3 regions of the Caldibacillus sp. 210928-DFI.2.18 genome follow, and region 1 is predicted to be linked to each of the others. Evidence: riboswitches for the same ligand, from Rfam matches in the RefSeq annotation. Region 1 holds a riboswitch; each other region holds the start of a gene.
The links. A riboswitch is a leader RNA that binds a small molecule or an ion and turns the genes downstream of it on or off. The one in region 1 is predicted to bind thiamine pyrophosphate.

Region 1 (5,758 bases):
TATCTAAAAATCCGATGACTGGTGCTGAAACTGCTGGTTTTTCCGTCAGCGGACAAATCAATCGAAGCAATTATGGATTAACATGGAATGCTGCACTAGAAACCGGCGGCGTACTTGTTGGTGATGAAGTAAACATCTCACTTGAATTAGAAGCAACAAAAGGATAAGTAAATCTGCCAGGTGATCACGAGAGGAAAGTGGTCAGCTGGCATTTTTGTTGTTTTTTAGTAATTTTTTTCACTACATTTACTTATCCATCTATATAGTTCAGTGCCCAAGTTTGCAATTCCTTCATCACCGGATTTAATGCCAATCCTTTTTCGGTTAATGAGTATTCCACCCGGACCGGCACTTCCGGGAATACTTGTCTTGATACAATCCCCAGTTTTTCCAGATCCTTAAGGCGTTCTGAAAGGAGTCTGCCGCTAATCGGTATGGAACTTTCGATTTCACAGAACCGCATGGGACCATTCATTAATTGGTAAATAATTAATCCTGTCCAACGTTTCCCAATGATTTCAAAGGCCTTTTCTACCCGTGGACAAAGTGTCGGTTCCAACATCATCACCCCACTTTAACATGATTTTATCGAAAAAAGAATACGATCTACGTAAGCAAGTTTATAATCATAATAACATGAATCGTTCAAATCCTATAGGTCATTATTCTCACCTAGATGATTGAATTGGATGATACTTAATCATTTTTGGTAAGTGTTTTTTTTATAAATTCCTGTACATTTTTCATTTTTTTTCTACTTCTATTCATAATTTATTCATAATTTTTGTCTAAAATAATTGTAGAAAAAAGAGAGGGGAGGATAATAAACATGGAAGATTTCACAAACAAAAATCATGATGAATCTTTCGACAAACCAATTGATAACGATCAAAATGTTGATCAAAATGCGATGAATAAAACGACAAAACAATCGGATGGGAATGATTTACAAACAAACGAGGAACATGCAAATTCCCAAGAAACTGTTCGTCATTCTTCAACAAATACAAGCAGTGACCCGAACGATCATTTGAATGAGGATAGAAATAAGAAGAAAAGGAAATTCAATATCAAAACAATCGGATCAAATTTATTAGTTGGTATCATAAGTTCTGTATTAACAGTTGGTCTTGTTTCTTATTTTGGATTTCCGGCAAATGGAAATGATGATGGAGATACGACATCAGACGCGAAAGTAGTTCAACCGGTTTCAAAAGATGCGGTGTATACGAGCACGTTTACAAAAGCAGATCAAGCAACCATTGCCGATATCGTTGAAGAAATGTCACCGACCATTGTTGGTGTTATTAATCTTCAAAAAATGCAAAGTCAGTTTAATTTGCAATCAGAAAGTGTTCAAACCGGATCGGGTTCGGGTGTCATTTTTAAGAAGGATGATAAATATGGTTACATTATTACAAATAATCATGTCATCGAAGGGGCAAACGAGATTCAAGTATCATTATATAGCGGTGAAAAAGTAAAAGCAGAAGTCGTTGGTGCCGATGCATTGACCGACTTAGCAGTTCTGAAAATTGACGGAAAATATGTTAATGAAGTAGCTAGTTTTGGAGATTCCAGTCAATTGCGTACCGGTGATGAGGTGATTGCGATTGGAAATCCGCTTGGTGAAGAGTTTTCAAGAACGGTAACCCAAGGGATTGTCAGTGCTACCGAACGTTCGATATCAGTTAATACATCCGCAGGGGAATGGGAAATCACGGCTATTCAAACGGATGCAGCCATTAATCCCGGCAATAGTGGTGGTGCTTTGATTAATGCAAATGGGGAAGTTATCGGAATTAATAGTTTAAAAATTGCTGAGGACGGTGTGGAAGGTTTAGGATTTGCGATTCCGAGTAATGATGTAATTCCAATTGCTGAAGAGTTGATTAATAACGGTGAAATTAAACGGCCATATTTAGGTATTCAAATGTATGATGTATCGAATATTGTTCAATTTTATCGTCAGAGTATGTTTGGAAACTTGGAAAACGGTATCGTCGTTGCCGCTGTTGAACCGGGCTCACCGGCTGCTAAAGCAGGTTTGAAAGTAAATGATGTCATTGTTGGCATTGATGGCAATGAAATAAAAAATGTTACCGAATTAAGAAAATATTTATATAGCAAAGTAACACCGGGAGATTCCGTTAAAATCGATTTTTACCGAGATGGAAATAAACAAACAGTAACGGTGGAAACGACCTCAAGCTAAAGATAGGGAAACGGGAGGGAGTAGTACGAATCCTTCCCGTTTTTTATGGGAATTAGTACTCCTATTAAGATTTCAGTCAAACGGGCGCGAGGAAACCTATAAAACGTCCGATTGGTTCGGTCAAATAATCAGTGAGGATATTGATTCCCACCAAAGAATAAAGTTCCCTTTTTGAATATGTTTGTTTTTAAAAACTTTCCATTTTCCAAGATTTGTACTATAATATTTTTGACAATGAAATCAACGTTTCCACAGGGGGAGCTGTTGCTGAGAGTGAATAGCAATCGTAAAGAGAGCTATTCAGACCCTTTGAACCTGTCTAGTTAATACTAGCGTAGGGATTGTGGAAGAGAGGTAGGATTTATTTTCTACTTTTCTTAGCTTCCTATGGAACGTTTGATAAAAAAACATAGGAGGTTTTTTTATGCGTTCAAAACAATTACAACCATTAATTGAGTCTGCCATTATGGCGGCATTGGCACTGATCATTGATTTGTTGCCGTCAATTCAATTGGGACCATGGATTAGTATGTCATTTGCTATGGTACCGGTATTTATCGTTTCTTTCCGTTGGGGATTCCGATATGGTGTAGTATCCGGGTTGCTTTGGGGACTGCTGCAAGTAGTAACAGGAGATGTTACTTTTCTTCACTGGTTCCAATTTCTTGTTGAATATTTTGTTGCATTTGCTTGTGTCGGATTTGCCGGCTTATTTATGAATGTAATACAAAGGAAATTTCGTGAAGGACAAAAATTGGCCGGTTTAGGTTTTGCTGTTCTCGCTATGTTTATCGGTAGTGTTGCTAGATATATATGGCATTACATTGCCGGAATCGTTTTTTGGGGAAGTTACGCACCTGAAGGACAGCCGGCTTGGGTATATTCTTTAATCGTAAATGGCTCTGCTTGGTTGGGTTCATTTTTGCTCTGTTCGTTTGTTATGGCGTTTCTTTTGTCAGCATCTCCACGAGTTTTAACAGTAAGCCGAAACCAATAAAGCAAATAAGGAAGGGGGCTATCCAATTAGGAGCATCCCCTGTTTTATTTTATCTATTCAAAAAAGTTAAAAAACGGGAACTGTTTTACATAAAAAAGTTGAAAATGGGGATTCATAGGAATGGTACAGAAAACAAGGAGGGATTTTATTTGAGTAACTTAGAATGGTTGTCTCGAATTGAACAAGCAATCAGTATAAGCTTACCTGAAGTGAGTGCAAAATTTGATGACTACGAAATTCGGTTAACCGTGAATACGACGAAAAAACACCCGTCACTATCTTTTTATACAGAGATAGATACAAAGATTTTTGAATTTTGCACCATTTACTTCGATCCGGTAAATCAAGAACTTTATTCTTACTATTGGAATGAGGATTTTGAATTAAATTCAAAAATTCTTTTTACTGAGTTGGAAGAGATCATTGACTTTATCTATGATGCATTTTTTGACTTTTTGGATCATGTTGAGGAAGATGACGAAAACGAGCAAGTGGAAAGCAGTTAAGAAAATGAAGAATTGGAAGACGAATTCCCTTATAGCGAGATTGATGTTATTGAAGAAAATATTCAGTGGATTTCAAATAATAAACATTTAGAAATTGAACAAAACTGGAACGGTGGTGACCATTTTACTATTCTTTTAAAATTAGGTGTCAATACCGAGAATGGGGACGGCTTGCTCTATCGAAGTGTGATTTTTGAGGAAGATGAGAATGAAGTACAAGAAACAAATTTCTTCTCATTTAAGGAAGAAGAGGCAGAATATGTAATCGACTTATTAAATGATTATATCCGCTATCTAGAAAAGGAGTAAGCAAAATGAGTATTAGGGCTGCTCCAGGCACTTGGAACTTCCCTAATACTCGAAACCTAACTGAATTAATAAAAGTCAAACGTTTCTTATAAGGATTCCGCCAGATCATACCAATAATGGCACAGTGTCTCCATCCCTTTATAAAAGTTTTCTAAATGAAAATGTTCATTGGGTGCATGAAAGTTTTCACTGGCCAAGGCAAATCCAAGCAAAACAACCGGAATATTTAATGTTTCATTAAAATCGGCAACAATCGGAATTGAGCCACCACTTCTTGTGTAAGCCACTTTTGTCCCGTAAACTTTTTCACAAGCACGTCCGGCAGATTGGATAGCCGGGTGATCAAATGGTGTTAAGAAAGGTGAACCTTGGTCAAATGGAGTGATTTGAACGGTAACCCCTTTAGGTTTATGATTTTCAATATGTTTTACTAATAATTGAAAAATTTCTGCAGGATCTTGATTTGGAACGAGTCGGCAAGTAATTTTTGCAGTTGCCGTATTAGGTAATACCGTTTTAATGCCCTCACCTTGAAAGCCGCTATACATGCCGTTAATTTCCAAGGTTGGACGATAAGAAGTTCGTTCATAGAAGCTATAACCGGGTTCGCCAAACAGTTCCGGTACACCAAGTTCTTGACGAATTTTTTCATCATCAGAAGGGACTTGAGCAATTGCTTTCTTTTCTTCTTCAGTAATTTCCTCAACTTTATCGTAAAATCCCTCTACTAAAATTCGACCCTCACTGTCATGAAAAGAAGCGAGAATTTCAACAAGGGCATGGGCAGGATTTTGCACTCCGCCGCCGAAACTGCCGGAATGAAGATCACTATTAGCCCCTTTGACATCAATTTGCAAACCGGTTAAGCCCCGTAGACCATAACAAATCGACGGTTTACCTTTATCAAGCATATCCGTATCAGAAATGACCAACACATCCGCTTGCAGCATTTCTTTATGGCTTTGTAAGAAAATCGGTAAGTTTGGGCTGCCAATTTCTTCTTCACCTTCGAAAATGATTTTTACATTAACAGGAAGTTTTCCGTCCGTTTGAAGTAGCGCCTCAAGTGCTTTAATATGCATAAATACTTGTCCTTTATCATCGCTGGCACCACGGGCATATATTTTTCCGTCACGGACATCCGGATCAAATGGAGGTGTTTCCCATAAGTTTAACGGGTCAACCGGTTGGACATCATAATGGCCATAAATAAGCACTGTCGGTTTATTTTCGGCATAAAGCCAATCGCCATATACAACAGGGTGGCCTTTTGTCTTTAGCACTTGAACATGTTCGAGACCAATTCTTGTCAGTTCATCACGGAGCCATTCTGCTGCTTTAAGGACATCTCCTTTATGTTCAGATAAAGCACTGATGCTGGGGATCTTTAAAAATTCTTTTAATTGCTCCAAGTTTTCGCTTTGATTAGTATCTAAATATTGTTGGAATGATTGTGCCATTTAAAATTCCTCCATATGATTTTTGCTATTTTTGACAATTTTACTCCAAATTGGTGAGAATTTCCAGTCACTAAAAAAATGACATCAAGGCAAACCTGCCGTGACGCCTCATATTTTTATTATTTATCTTTTTTGTATAATTTTATTTCAAGTATATCATGTTCAAACCGTGTATCTATCTTGAGTTCATCAATCGACATGGGAAACGTAACCGTTCGTATTTTATAATTGTGGGAATGAGGATGATTTTTCTTGTGATCCTTTACTTTTA
Region 2 (5,758 bases), on a different contig from region 1:
TCGGCTGTTCCTTCTGTGCCAGCGGGCTTTTACGGAAAAATCGCGATTTGACTTCCGGTGAAATTGTTGAGCAAATAATGCATGTTCAGCGCTTCTTGGATGAAACGGGTGAGCGCGTTAGTCATGTTGTTGTCATGGGTATCGGTGAACCGTTCGACAACTTCAATAACCTTGTTCGTTTCTTAAAAATTATCAACCATCCGAAAGCATTTGCGATTGGCGCCCGCCATATTACGGTTTCAACGAGTGGCATTGTACCAAAAATTTATGAATTTGCCGATCTTGATTTGCAAGTGAATTTAGCCATATCGTTACATGCACCAAATAACGAGTTGCGTTCCCAAATTATGAAAATCAATCGGGCTTATCCGCTTGAAAAATTATTCCCGGCCATTAATTATTATTTAGAAAAAACAAATCGCCGTATCACCTTTGAATATATTTTATTGGATGATGTTAATGATCATGTGGAAGAAGCTAAACAACTGGCTGAACTGCTAAAAGATATTCGCCATCTTGCTTACGTCAACTTGATACCTTATAACCCGGTCAATGAACATATTCAATATAAAAGAAGTTCTAAAGAATCGATCTTGCGGTTTTACGATACATTGAAGAAAAATGGTATCAACTGCGTCGTCCGCCAAGAACACGGAACAGATATCGATGCCGCATGCGGACAACTACGCAGCAAACAATTAAGAAAAGCGAACTAAGAAAAATATTCGGGTAACCTCAAGAACGAAACAATGAAACTAAAATCGGGCTTTTACCTATATTTCAACCGATATGAAAAGGATAACCCAAATCCAGGGTTATCCTTGTTTAATTTCTTCATAAACCATCTTTTTCCATTGTAAAAATTCGTTTGTGTATAATAATTGTTCTGTACGGGGCCGTTCGAAAGGGATTTGCCAATCTCTTTTTATTTCGGCCGGTTTTGCCGACAAAATGATGAGCCGATCAGATAAAAATAAAGCTTCCTCGATATTATGCGTGACAAATAGAATCGTCTTAGAATATTCTTGCCATATTGATAACAACCATTTTTGCATATCAAACCGGGTAAATTCGTCCAAGGCAGAAAACGGCTCATCTAAGCAAATTAACGTTTGCGGACTTAGCAAACTGCGGATGAAGGAAACACGTTGTTTCATCCCACCAGACAATTGATGAGGGAAACGTTTTTCATACCCTATCAATCCTGCCCGCTCTAGCATTTTCACCGCTTTAGCCGGATCTCGTTTACCGGCAATCTCTTGACCGAGCAAAACATTGTCAAGAACTGTCCGCCATGGCATTAGGGCGGCTGATTGCGGCATATAACTGATATAGCCAGTTTTTCCGGTTATTTTTTCCCCGTTGATATAAATCTCTCCTGCATCCTGCCTTGTGATCCCACCAATCACCTTGAACAATGTACTTTTTCCACTGCCTGAAGGTCCTAAAATCGATATGAATTCCCCGTCATGAGCAGCAAAGGATACATCATGTAAAACTTGATCAGCGCCAAATGACTTGTATATACGGTCAATAACCAATTCACTCATCAATCAACCCTTCCTTCTCCGGATCCCACTTGATGACCAATTTTTCCAGAAATACGATGAAGGCAAACAATAACATACTAAACGTAACAACGAATACTATCGCAACAAAAACACGATCGGTCCGGAATGATGATGATGCCAATGTCATATAAACACCAATGCCTCTTTCTGCTCCAAGCCATTCCGATATGACGGCCCCCATTACACTATACGTCGCAGAAATTTTTAATCCGGAAAACAAGGCAGGGAGTGCTTGCGGCCATTCTAATTTCCAAAACAGTTGCTTCCTCGTTGCCCCTGCCATTTTCATATAATTCCATAATTCTCGATCGGTATGCTGGAACCCGTCCAGTAAAGATACGGTAATTGGGAAAAAACAAACAAGCGTAATCACAATCATTTTCGGTAACATCCCAAAGCCAAACCAAATGACAAGGAGCGGTGCGAGTACGATAACCGGGATGTTTTGCGAGATAATCAGTAATGGATAAAACGCTTGCCGTAAAAAAGGAACGATATGTAAACCAATCCCGATAATGATTCCAATCAAACAGCCGACCATTAATCCGGAAAGTGCCAACGATAACGTAGGTAAAAGGTGCTCCCCGTACACATGGTACCCTTCAACCATCTCTTTCACAATTTGTGAAGGAGATGGCAACAACCAATTTGGTACACGGAAGATACGGACACTTGCCTCCCAACTGATGAATAAAAGAATGACAACAAAAAGTGCCCCCCATCCTTTTTGCCAAATCACCGGTATTTTTCAGTCAACTGGTCCATTGACGCACCATCAGGATTATAGAACACTTTTATTTGCGAAATAACACTTGGGCAATTTAGCTCTATCATCTTCTTATTCATTTTTTCAACAATCATTAAAAGTTCCGTCAAGTCACCTTCCATTGTTGTCTCAAGCGGACTAACTTGATATTTTACTCCTGATTCGGTTATGACTTTAATGGCCGCGTCAATATAAGGAATTGTATCCTCACCGTTTTTTGTTTTTGGAATGATTTGGATGCTTACTAATGCATTAGCCATTTGTTTTCTCCTCCTTTTCTTGTAAATTACGATTCCGGTAAAAATTCGTTTGTAAACGCCTTTTTACTATCTAACTGTTTTTCTAGTAAACCATTATCATACATCCATTGCGAATAGTTTTCCCATACTTCCAATTTTTGCTCTCCCCAACGTGCTGCGTCATCTTTGTATTTTGTAGCGAGCCACTTTTGGGAAGCTTGGACGAGATCCGGGTCAAGTTCGGGCTCGGCAGCAATTAATATATTTGCCGCTTCTTCCGGATTTTCGATAGCAAACTCATACCCTTTTGTCACTGCCCGTAAAAATTTCCTGATTGTCTCCGGCTTTTCTTTAATCATTGTCTCATTCGTAGAGATAACGGGCGTATAATAATCAAGCTTATCACTATAGTCAGTTAACCAGACCATGTTAATCGGGGTGTTACGTAATTCAGCTTCCACGCCTGTCCACCCGTAATAAATCCAGGTAAAATCAATATTTTGTTTTGTCGCAGTAAAAAAGTCGGTATCGCCAATATTGATGATGTTTACTTTTCCGACATCCGCATGATCCTGTTTCATTAACGATTCAATAATCGCTTTTTCAAGTGGTGCTCCCCACCCTCCATAAGTTTTCCCTTCGAAATCTTTTGGAGTTTTTATATTTTTGTCTTTTAATGAAGCAAAACCGGATGTATTATGTTGGATAATCGCTGCAACAGAAACAATTGGCACTCCTTGGATTCGAGCCTCGGTAATCCCTTCCTGGTAACTGATACCAAACTCGGCTTGTCCGGATGCCACAAGATTGTCTGCCCCCGCATCACCCGGCATGATGATATCAACATCCAATCCTTCTTCCTTGAAATACCCTTTTTCCTGTGCCACGTATAAACCGGTATGGTTCGTATTCGGTGTCCAATCCAAGACGATATTTGCTTTTTCTAGCTTATCTTGATTATTTTTCGAAGTTCCGGAACCAGAATTTGCAGTTTCTCCCCGGCATGCAGCTAAAAGCATGGTAAATACGGCAAGAAAAAGTATTTTTTTCATGCGTGTTCCCCTTTCTTCATTATGATTTGAAAACAAGTTTGAAGAGGGAGAGAGAATGAAAAAACCCCAGGAATCATCCTAGGGCACATACTTCATGTAAGAAATTTCATTCATATCGCAAAAAAGTATGTTCCCTACGCTGGTATTAACCAGATCAGGTTCAAGGGTCAGCATCTTACGGACGCACTCTCAACCGGCAACACCGGTTCCCCTACAAACTTATTTTCATATTCAGTTTTCACTTATTTATACTATTACATATTTTTCCATTCATTTCAAGCCTAACTTTTTTCATTAAAAATTTTTAAAGAATAACCGCAATACATCCGCACCGCCAATAAATGTGCCGATGGAGCTGCCAATATTGGATAAAATAATGATCAATAAAATTCGTGTTACTTTATTGTTCCAAAACCCTTTTACGGATGAAATATCATTTGACAGGTTTTCGAAATCACCAACAGTCGGTTTTCGTACAAACGCTTGTACCAATCCTGCAAACCATCCGGAAGCAAGCAACGGATTTAAAGCGGTAATGGGAGCTGCCACAAAAGCAGTTAAAATGGTTAGCGGATGACCAAATGCCAACGCCGCTCCAAGTGCTGACAAAGAGCCGTGCCATAAAATCCAACTCCATGTTTGTTGCATCCCTGCATCCGGGTTCGCGAAAAATGTATAAACGATAATGGCAATAATAAGAACGGGGATCGACCAGCCGATAATTTTTGGTTTTTTCGACTTTGGCGGTGTTTTTGTTAATTCAGTTAAATCATGCGTTTTTTCTATTTCTCTTGAAACACCGGGAACATGAGCTGCACCTAATACAGCTACGACTTTTTCACCGGGTGCCGTTCTTATTTTCTCGGCCAAATATTGATCCCGTTCATCAATCAACGGTTTTTTCAATTGCGGTAAATTTTCAGTAAACTCATTAAGCATGGCATCAATGCTGTCTTTTGTTTTTAATTGTTCTAAATCTTCTTCCGTTATTTTTTCATCGGTAAAAATACCGGCTATAACTTGGGTGAGAAGCATCATTTTTTCTTTAAAATTCATGCTGTGCCAAATGCGGGAAAAGGTAGTTTGAATATTTCGATCAGCTAGAATAAGTTTTGCACCAACCGTTTTAGCCGATTCAATTCCTTGAATCATCTCTTGACCGGGTTTAATCCCCATTTGATCAGCCATTCTTTTCTGAAAAGATGAAAGTGCCAAATTGATAAATACCATCCCTGCCCTTTTCTCTTTAATAATTTTAAAAATATCCGTATCTTTCCACTTGTTTCCTTCCGTAATAGATTGATATCGTCCTTGATCCAACTCAATGCAAACTGAATCCGGCTGTTCTGTTTCAATAATTTCCTTCACTTGCTCGGCACTGTTTTTTGATACGTGAGCAGTTCCGATCAAAATATATTCTTTATCATTCAAAAAAATTCTAGTAATGTTTTCTTCGTTCATAGTGACCTTCCCTTAAACTTTTGATTCCCGGAAAAATCTGTGTTCTTTTATAACTCACAAGTTTTCCAGCTATGTGAATCGCAATCGCCCTTATCTTTTCATGCATATTGTTATTCTACCTGAACCGAAAAATGTAGTAAAGCAATCGGAGGATAAAAAATTTTTAAAGGTGGAACTTTTGACGGTATATGTTTAGAAGAAATTCGGATGATGAGTTTTTTTTCATTCATTGTTATGCTGCTCCGTTAATTAACTATGCAACAAGCAGTAATCCAAAATCGATAAAATATTTCAAATACCAAAGCAAGACGAATGCCTTTACCAAATGATCGGCAAAGAAATATAAATAAAGTATCGTCATCAGTTTCTGACATTTTGAAAGGAGGGAGAACCATGTTTCCATATAACCAGGGACCACTAGGACCACGGCGGCCAAGAAATCCTTTTTTCCCTGTTCAACATGTTAATAAACCTTCTTCTCAGATATTTTTTGATTACTTTAAAACAAATGATGGTCACTGGGATTTTGATAAAATTTCCCAATCCATCGGGCAAGTGAATAAAATAGTCAAACAAGCTGATCCATTAGTTAAACAGATGGCATCCATTGTAAAAAAAGTTCGACCGAAATGATATACTTTTCAAATAATTTAAATTTAAGGTCTGTTC
Region 3 (5,758 bases), on a different contig from region 1:
TAACATCATTAACCTGTTCCTCGTGAAAAATAAACTCACTGTTCCTCATCGCACAGGAAGCCCGGTTTAATATGTTCCCAGTGAAAAACATGCTCCCTCGTCGCACATAATAACATTGTTACTATGGTTCCTCGTGAAAAATAAACTCACTGTTCGTCGTCGCTCATAATAACATCATTACCATAATTTCCCATAAAAAATAAGATTACTCTTCTTCATCTTCTAAGGCTGTTTTACCCAGAAAAGCTTGCAACATCCAGATTTCTTTTTCGAGATAACCTTTAAAATCAATTAATACATCTTCCAAAACCGGTTGGTCTTGTTCCTGAGCTAATTTGATCGCACGTTGAACAACATCCCGGGTCAGGCGGAAATCATCCACAATATTAGCAACCATATCATGTGCCGGTAAGTATTTATTTGCCGCACTTTCTTCTAAAAATGTGTACTTCATATTTTGTTCCGTTGTCGAAAAAGGTTTGGCATCAATTGCAAGTAAGGTTTCTGCAATTTTATCATACCAGTTTGCCGCTTCACGATACAATTGTTCAAATTTTTCATGAAGTGTTAAGAACTCTGAACCTTTCACATACCAATGATATTGATGGAGTTTTGTCCACAATATGGCCAAATTTGCAACGACATGATTCGTCATAGCTGCAGCAGTCGGATGATGATGATCATGTTCCACTTGATCTTGTTCTAATTCTTTTTTCAATGCTTCTTCGGGACTTAAGATACTCATTTCTCTTACCTCCTGTATTTTTTACTTACAAGTTGATTATAAGATGTCCCTTTTCAAAAAAAAATTGACCTAAATCAAGAAATCAAAAATAAATCTCCTGTTGCACAAAGTCCCCGACTATGATATGTTAAAAGTAATGAAAATGAATATTCATAAAACTCTACTAGGGGCGCCGGTTGGCTGAGAAGTACCCTTTGAACCTGATCTAGTTCGTACTAGCGGAGGGAAGTAGGTTAATAAATTACAATCTACATATTTTTGTAATTTACCAAACCGCTTTCCGATCATGGAGGGCGGTTTTTTATTTCCCCTTCAGACCGATTAGTTTTCCAGGACCCTTTTTCATTAAAAAAGTGAGGGACACCGGAAACTAAACAATAAAGCTCATTACCAATATTTTTATCATTACTTACACTGACCATACAGATCGCTGGTTCAAAGCAATCGGTTCCTCGGTAAACAAGGAGGAATTATTGTTGAAGCAAAATTTTTCAAACCGACTCTATCAAAACGTTCAACCGATTTGGGAGAAAAACCATCAGCATCCTTTTGTCGTTGGGTTGGGAACCGGAACATTAGACCGGGAAAAATTTATCTTTTATCTGAAGCAGGACTATGTATATTTAATTGACTATGCGAAGTTGTTTGCTATCGGGGTAGAGAAGGCAAATAACCTTAAAATCATGACAAAATTTGCTGCGGTTCTCCATGAAACTTTACATTTCGAAATGGAACTGCACCGTCAATACGCTGCCGAGTTTGGAATTACCCGCGCTGATTTAGAAGCAACTGAACCAACACCAATTAACCTTGCCTATACGAGTTATATGCGAAAAGTGGCAGCCAATGGAAGCCTTGCTGAACTCGTTGCTTGTCTATTGCCGTGTGCTTGGGATTATTGGGAAATTGGGAAACTATTAAAATCAACTTATGGAGAAACGCTGGCGACAAATCCTTATAAAAAATGGATTGAAACCTACTCTTCGGAAACGTTCGGCGCTGGGACCCAGTGGTTAATTGACTTAATCGATGAATTGACAATCGAAAAATCAGAAAAGGAACTTCATACGATAGAGCAGCATTTTCAAATCACCTCAAAATATGAATATTTATTTTGGGAAATGAATGAGAAAAAACAAGACTGGCCAATCTGATTTTTTATTCGCGTCCTAAAAAACGGGAAGGATGATTCCATGAGAAAAACACAAAAAATGACGATAACCGCAATAATTGCAGCTGTGACAACTGTTTCAAGTAGCCTAGTTTATATTCCGGTAGGTTTTGCAAAAATTTTTCCGATACAACATTTTGCAAACTTACTATCGGCAGTTTTGCTCGGGCCCGGTTATGCGGTTGCACAAGCCTTTATTTCCTCACTTTTACGAAATTTGCTTGGAACGGGAAGTATTTTCGCCTTTCCGGGAAGTATGATCGGGGCATTTTTGGCAGCTTATATTTATACGAAAACAAATAAGCTTATCTTTGCCGCAGCCGGTGAGGTTATTGGCACAGGGATTCTCGGGGCCTTGGCTTGTTATCCCATCGCCGTTTTCTTACTCGGTCAAGAGGCAACTCTTTTCGGTTTTATCCCTGCCTTCACGTTAAGTTCTTTTGCAGGGGCGTTCTTCGGCTATGTATTATTAAAAGCATTGCACAAAAATAAAGCATGGGGAGGAATCATCCATGAAAACAGCATTAACCATCGCCGGCTCTGATTCAGGCGGCGGGGCGGGAATTCAAGCCGATTTAAAGACATTTGCCGCACACGGTGTATACGGAATGTCCGTCATTACTGCAATAACCGCACAAAACACGGTTGAAGTCCGCTCTGTCCAAAATATTGATGAACAAATCATTCAAGATCAAATTGAGGCTGTTTTTGATGATTTAAAAGTGGATGCGGTCAAAATTGGGATGTTGTCCAGCCCATCGATTGTTACAACGGTTGCTGAGACACTTGCCAAATATCAACCAAACCATATTGTTCTCGATCCGGTCATGGTTTCGAAAGGTGGACATCGATTACTGGCGGAAGATGCAATTTCTGCTCTCAAGGAAGAACTGATGCCGCTTGCCGATATCATCACACCAAATATTCCGGAGGCGGAAATCTTAACAGAGCAAAAAATTTTAAACGAACTGGATATGAAGAGTGCTTGTATTTCCTTTAAAAAACTGGGCGTAAAGTCGGTGTTGCTAAAAGGCGGACACTTAAGCACCGACCCGAATGACCTCTTTTATGACGGAGAAAATTTCTATTGGGTGAAAGGCAAACGTGTCCATACAAAAAATACACACGGAACCGGTTGTACTTTGTCCAGTGCCATCGCTGCCAACCTTGCCAAAGGGAACACATTATTAACGTCTGTGCAATTGGCAAAAGCCTATATTGAAGTGGCAATTGAGCATAGTTTGGATCTCGGAAACGGGCATGGACCAACCAACCATTTTTATGAATTATATAAACGAGCCCATCTTATGAACCAATAAAACTTAGGTAGCCGGCTTTATTCAAAGTGTTCACCGCGGTAAAGGTATGGAACGTTAGCGAGGTGGCGCAACTTATTCATAGATTAATTGGTGTTCACCAAATATTCAGTGAAGCAACCCTTATTACTTATACGAGGAGTGGTTTTTTAATGGACATATCTAAATTTCAATCATTATTAACCAAGGTTCAGCAAAAAAATCCGCTAATCCACCAAATGACAAATAATGTAACAATTAACGACTGTGCAAATGTGACATTGGCAATTGGTGCGTCACCTGTTATGACAACAGGAAAAAACGATGTTCGTGATATGGCAAACTTAGCAGATGCCGTTGTGATTAACTTTGGCACAATTAATGATGGAATGTATGAAGCCATGTTAATAGCAGGAAAAACAGCAAACAAAAAAGGAATTCCGGTTGTTATTGATCCCGTTGGAGCGGGTGCGACGCCATACCGAACCCGAGTGATTCGTGATTTTTTTGAAAAAGTTGATGTCGCCATCGTTCGCGGAAATGTTTCAGAAATCAATGCCCTTATAAATGACGAGGTCAAAACAAGGGGCGTCGATGCCGGGGATGTCGCCGAAAGTAAACAGGTAATCGCAGAAACTACTGCCAATATGTATTCCGTGACTACTGTGATTAGCGGCGAAACAGATATTATTTCTGATGGAAAAACGACTTACGGGTTGAGTAATGGTGATCTTTTATTGACAAAAGTTACCGGAACCGGTTGTATGAGTACTGCGCTCATTGCCTCTTTTGCAGCCGTTACCGATGATTGGTTAGCTGCAAGTATCGCCGGGATGGCAGTTATGGGGATTGCAGGAGAGGTAGCAAAAAATAACTTGGAGGGTCATTTGGGACTAGGTACTTTTCGAGTAAACTTAATCGATGCCGTCTCTAATTTTGAAAATCTTTCATTATATAAACATATGAATCTTTCCAAATTAACCGGGGTGATCTTATGACTATCGATTATCGTCTCTATTTAGTAACCGATGAAACACTGCCCAAAGATGAACTGCTTAAGAAAGTGGAGTTGGCTATTCAAGGCGGGGTAACCATTGTCCAACTGAGGGAAAAATCCGGGAACGGTAAAGTCTTTTATGAAAAGGCTGTAAAACTGAGGGAGTTAACGGAAAAATATCAAATACCGCTAATTATAAATGATCGCGTTGATATTGCCTTGGCTGTCGGAGCAGATGGGGTACATGTCGGACAGAGCGACCTCCCCGCTCCGGCGATAAGAAAAATCATTCCCTTATCAATGATTGTTGGCGTATCTGTCGGCAATCCCGAGGAAGCTCGTGAAGCAGAATTAAACGGGGCGAACTATGTCGGAGTTGGCGCTGTATTTCCAACTACTTCAAAAGCAGATGCAAAGGTGCTCCCACCCGGAATGCTGGACAAAATCTTAGAAACAATTCAAATTCCGGCAGTAGCCATTGGCGGAATCAACTTAGAAAATGTCTCAATGCTAGGCGGTAAAAACATTGCCGGCATTGCTGTCGTTTCCGGGATTATGAAGGCAAATGACCCGTTTGAAGTGGCAAAAGCCTATCGGAAACTACTCTTATCATTCAAGTGAGGCTATGGTTGAGGCGGCAAGAGCGTTTCGAAAACTGTTCTGTTCATTCAAGTGGCGCTACGTCCGAGGCGGAAAGCCTTTTTCGAAAACTATTCTCATAATCCACCTCTTGTCGGACTATCTTCTTGATTAGCCAAGAAGATAGTCCTACTTAATCTTACGCTGTTGTATTAATCCGATAACGAGCGGGATGAAGACAGCGATGATAAGAACAGGCAAAAACCATACACCAAATCCCTGACCCCATTTTAACGCAATTGTTACAGATTCCAATATAATCACTGCAAAAATAAGCGAACACATATTCTTAACCTGATTCAACATTTTTCTGCTTAGTAAATAAAATTGCGGTACATTGGATTCATTTAACCGGCTCGGATAATTATGCATTTCCGGATGTTTTTCCAAAAATTGCATAATAATCAGTGTTATCCCGCCAATAATCGGTAAGATAATTAACTCCCATTTTGACCCCCACCGATCCACTTCACCGGCTAAATTAAAATGAGCCGGCACCTGGCTCGGGAGCCGGTTCCAGATGGTCAACAAAAATACGATTGAACCAATATAGCAAGTATAGCCGATGACATCCCAAACCCACTCACTTTTTGTTTTCGGAATACGTATTTTTGGACGTTGAAAGTTAGACACAGGTCCCCACCTCAATCATCAATTCTTAACATATATACGGTTAAATCTCTTCAAGGTTTCATTATATTGGCGGCTGTTCCCGTTGCCGAATTTTTCCAGATTCCCTATTCATTTTTATCGCCAAACAGAATAATAGACAAAAAGAATGTGAAAGTTGTACAATGTTTATAGTGGTTAATTCCATTTAATCACAGAATTGTAAGCACTTGCAATTCTAGTAATATACAAATCTTGGCTTTACAGAAAGGGGCATTCTGATGAACTACAAAAATATTACA

Region 2: another riboswitch for thiamine pyrophosphate. It lies ahead of LIZ98_RS09315 (ABC transporter substrate-binding protein); the one in region 1 lies ahead of thiT (energy-coupled thiamine transporter ThiT).
Region 3: another riboswitch for thiamine pyrophosphate. It lies ahead of tenA (thiaminase II); the one in region 1 lies ahead of thiT (energy-coupled thiamine transporter ThiT).

The regions. Positions count from the first base shown of each region.
Region 1 is NZ_JAJCHL010000001.1:70,748-76,505, forward strand. Features, by position in the region: gene LIZ98_RS00350 (YceI family protein) at 1-167, shown strand, start outside; gene LIZ98_RS00355 (winged helix-turn-helix transcriptional regulator) at 251-562, opposite strand; gene LIZ98_RS00360 (S1C family serine protease) at 830-2,215, shown strand; TPP riboswitch at 2,460-2,574, shown strand; gene thiT (energy-coupled thiamine transporter ThiT) at 2,640-3,212, shown strand; gene LIZ98_RS00370 (hypothetical protein) at 3,362-3,718, shown strand; gene LIZ98_RS00375 (hypothetical protein) at 3,731-4,027, shown strand; gene LIZ98_RS00380 (dipeptidase) at 4,114-5,487, opposite strand; gene LIZ98_RS00385 (Hsp20/alpha crystallin family protein) at 5,607-5,758, opposite strand, start outside.
Region 2 is NZ_JAJCHL010000036.1:15,081-20,838, reverse strand. Features, by position in the region: gene rlmN (dual-specificity RNA methyltransferase RlmN) at 1-716, shown strand, start outside; gene LIZ98_RS09330 (ABC transporter ATP-binding protein) at 816-1,550, opposite strand; gene LIZ98_RS09325 (ABC transporter permease) at 1,543-2,316, opposite strand; gene LIZ98_RS09320 (thiamine-binding protein) at 2,307-2,597, opposite strand; gene LIZ98_RS09315 (ABC transporter substrate-binding protein) at 2,624-3,628, opposite strand; TPP riboswitch at 3,743-3,851, opposite strand; gene LIZ98_RS09310 (TraB/GumN family protein) at 3,923-5,089, opposite strand; gene LIZ98_RS09305 (YppG family protein) at 5,483-5,722, shown strand.
Region 3 is NZ_JAJCHL010000056.1:11,885-17,642, reverse strand. Features, by position in the region: gene LIZ98_RS11930 (Dps family protein) at 206-745, opposite strand; TPP riboswitch at 901-989, shown strand; gene tenA (thiaminase II) at 1,189-1,899, shown strand; gene thiW (energy coupling factor transporter S component ThiW) at 1,939-2,460, shown strand; gene thiD (bifunctional hydroxymethylpyrimidine kinase/phosphomethylpyrimidine kinase) at 2,429-3,235, shown strand; gene thiM (hydroxyethylthiazole kinase) at 3,385-4,209, shown strand; gene thiE (thiamine phosphate synthase) at 4,206-4,829, shown strand; gene LIZ98_RS11900 (DUF1648 domain-containing protein) at 4,977-5,480, opposite strand; gene LIZ98_RS11895 (3-hydroxyacyl-CoA dehydrogenase) at 5,738-5,758, shown strand, end outside.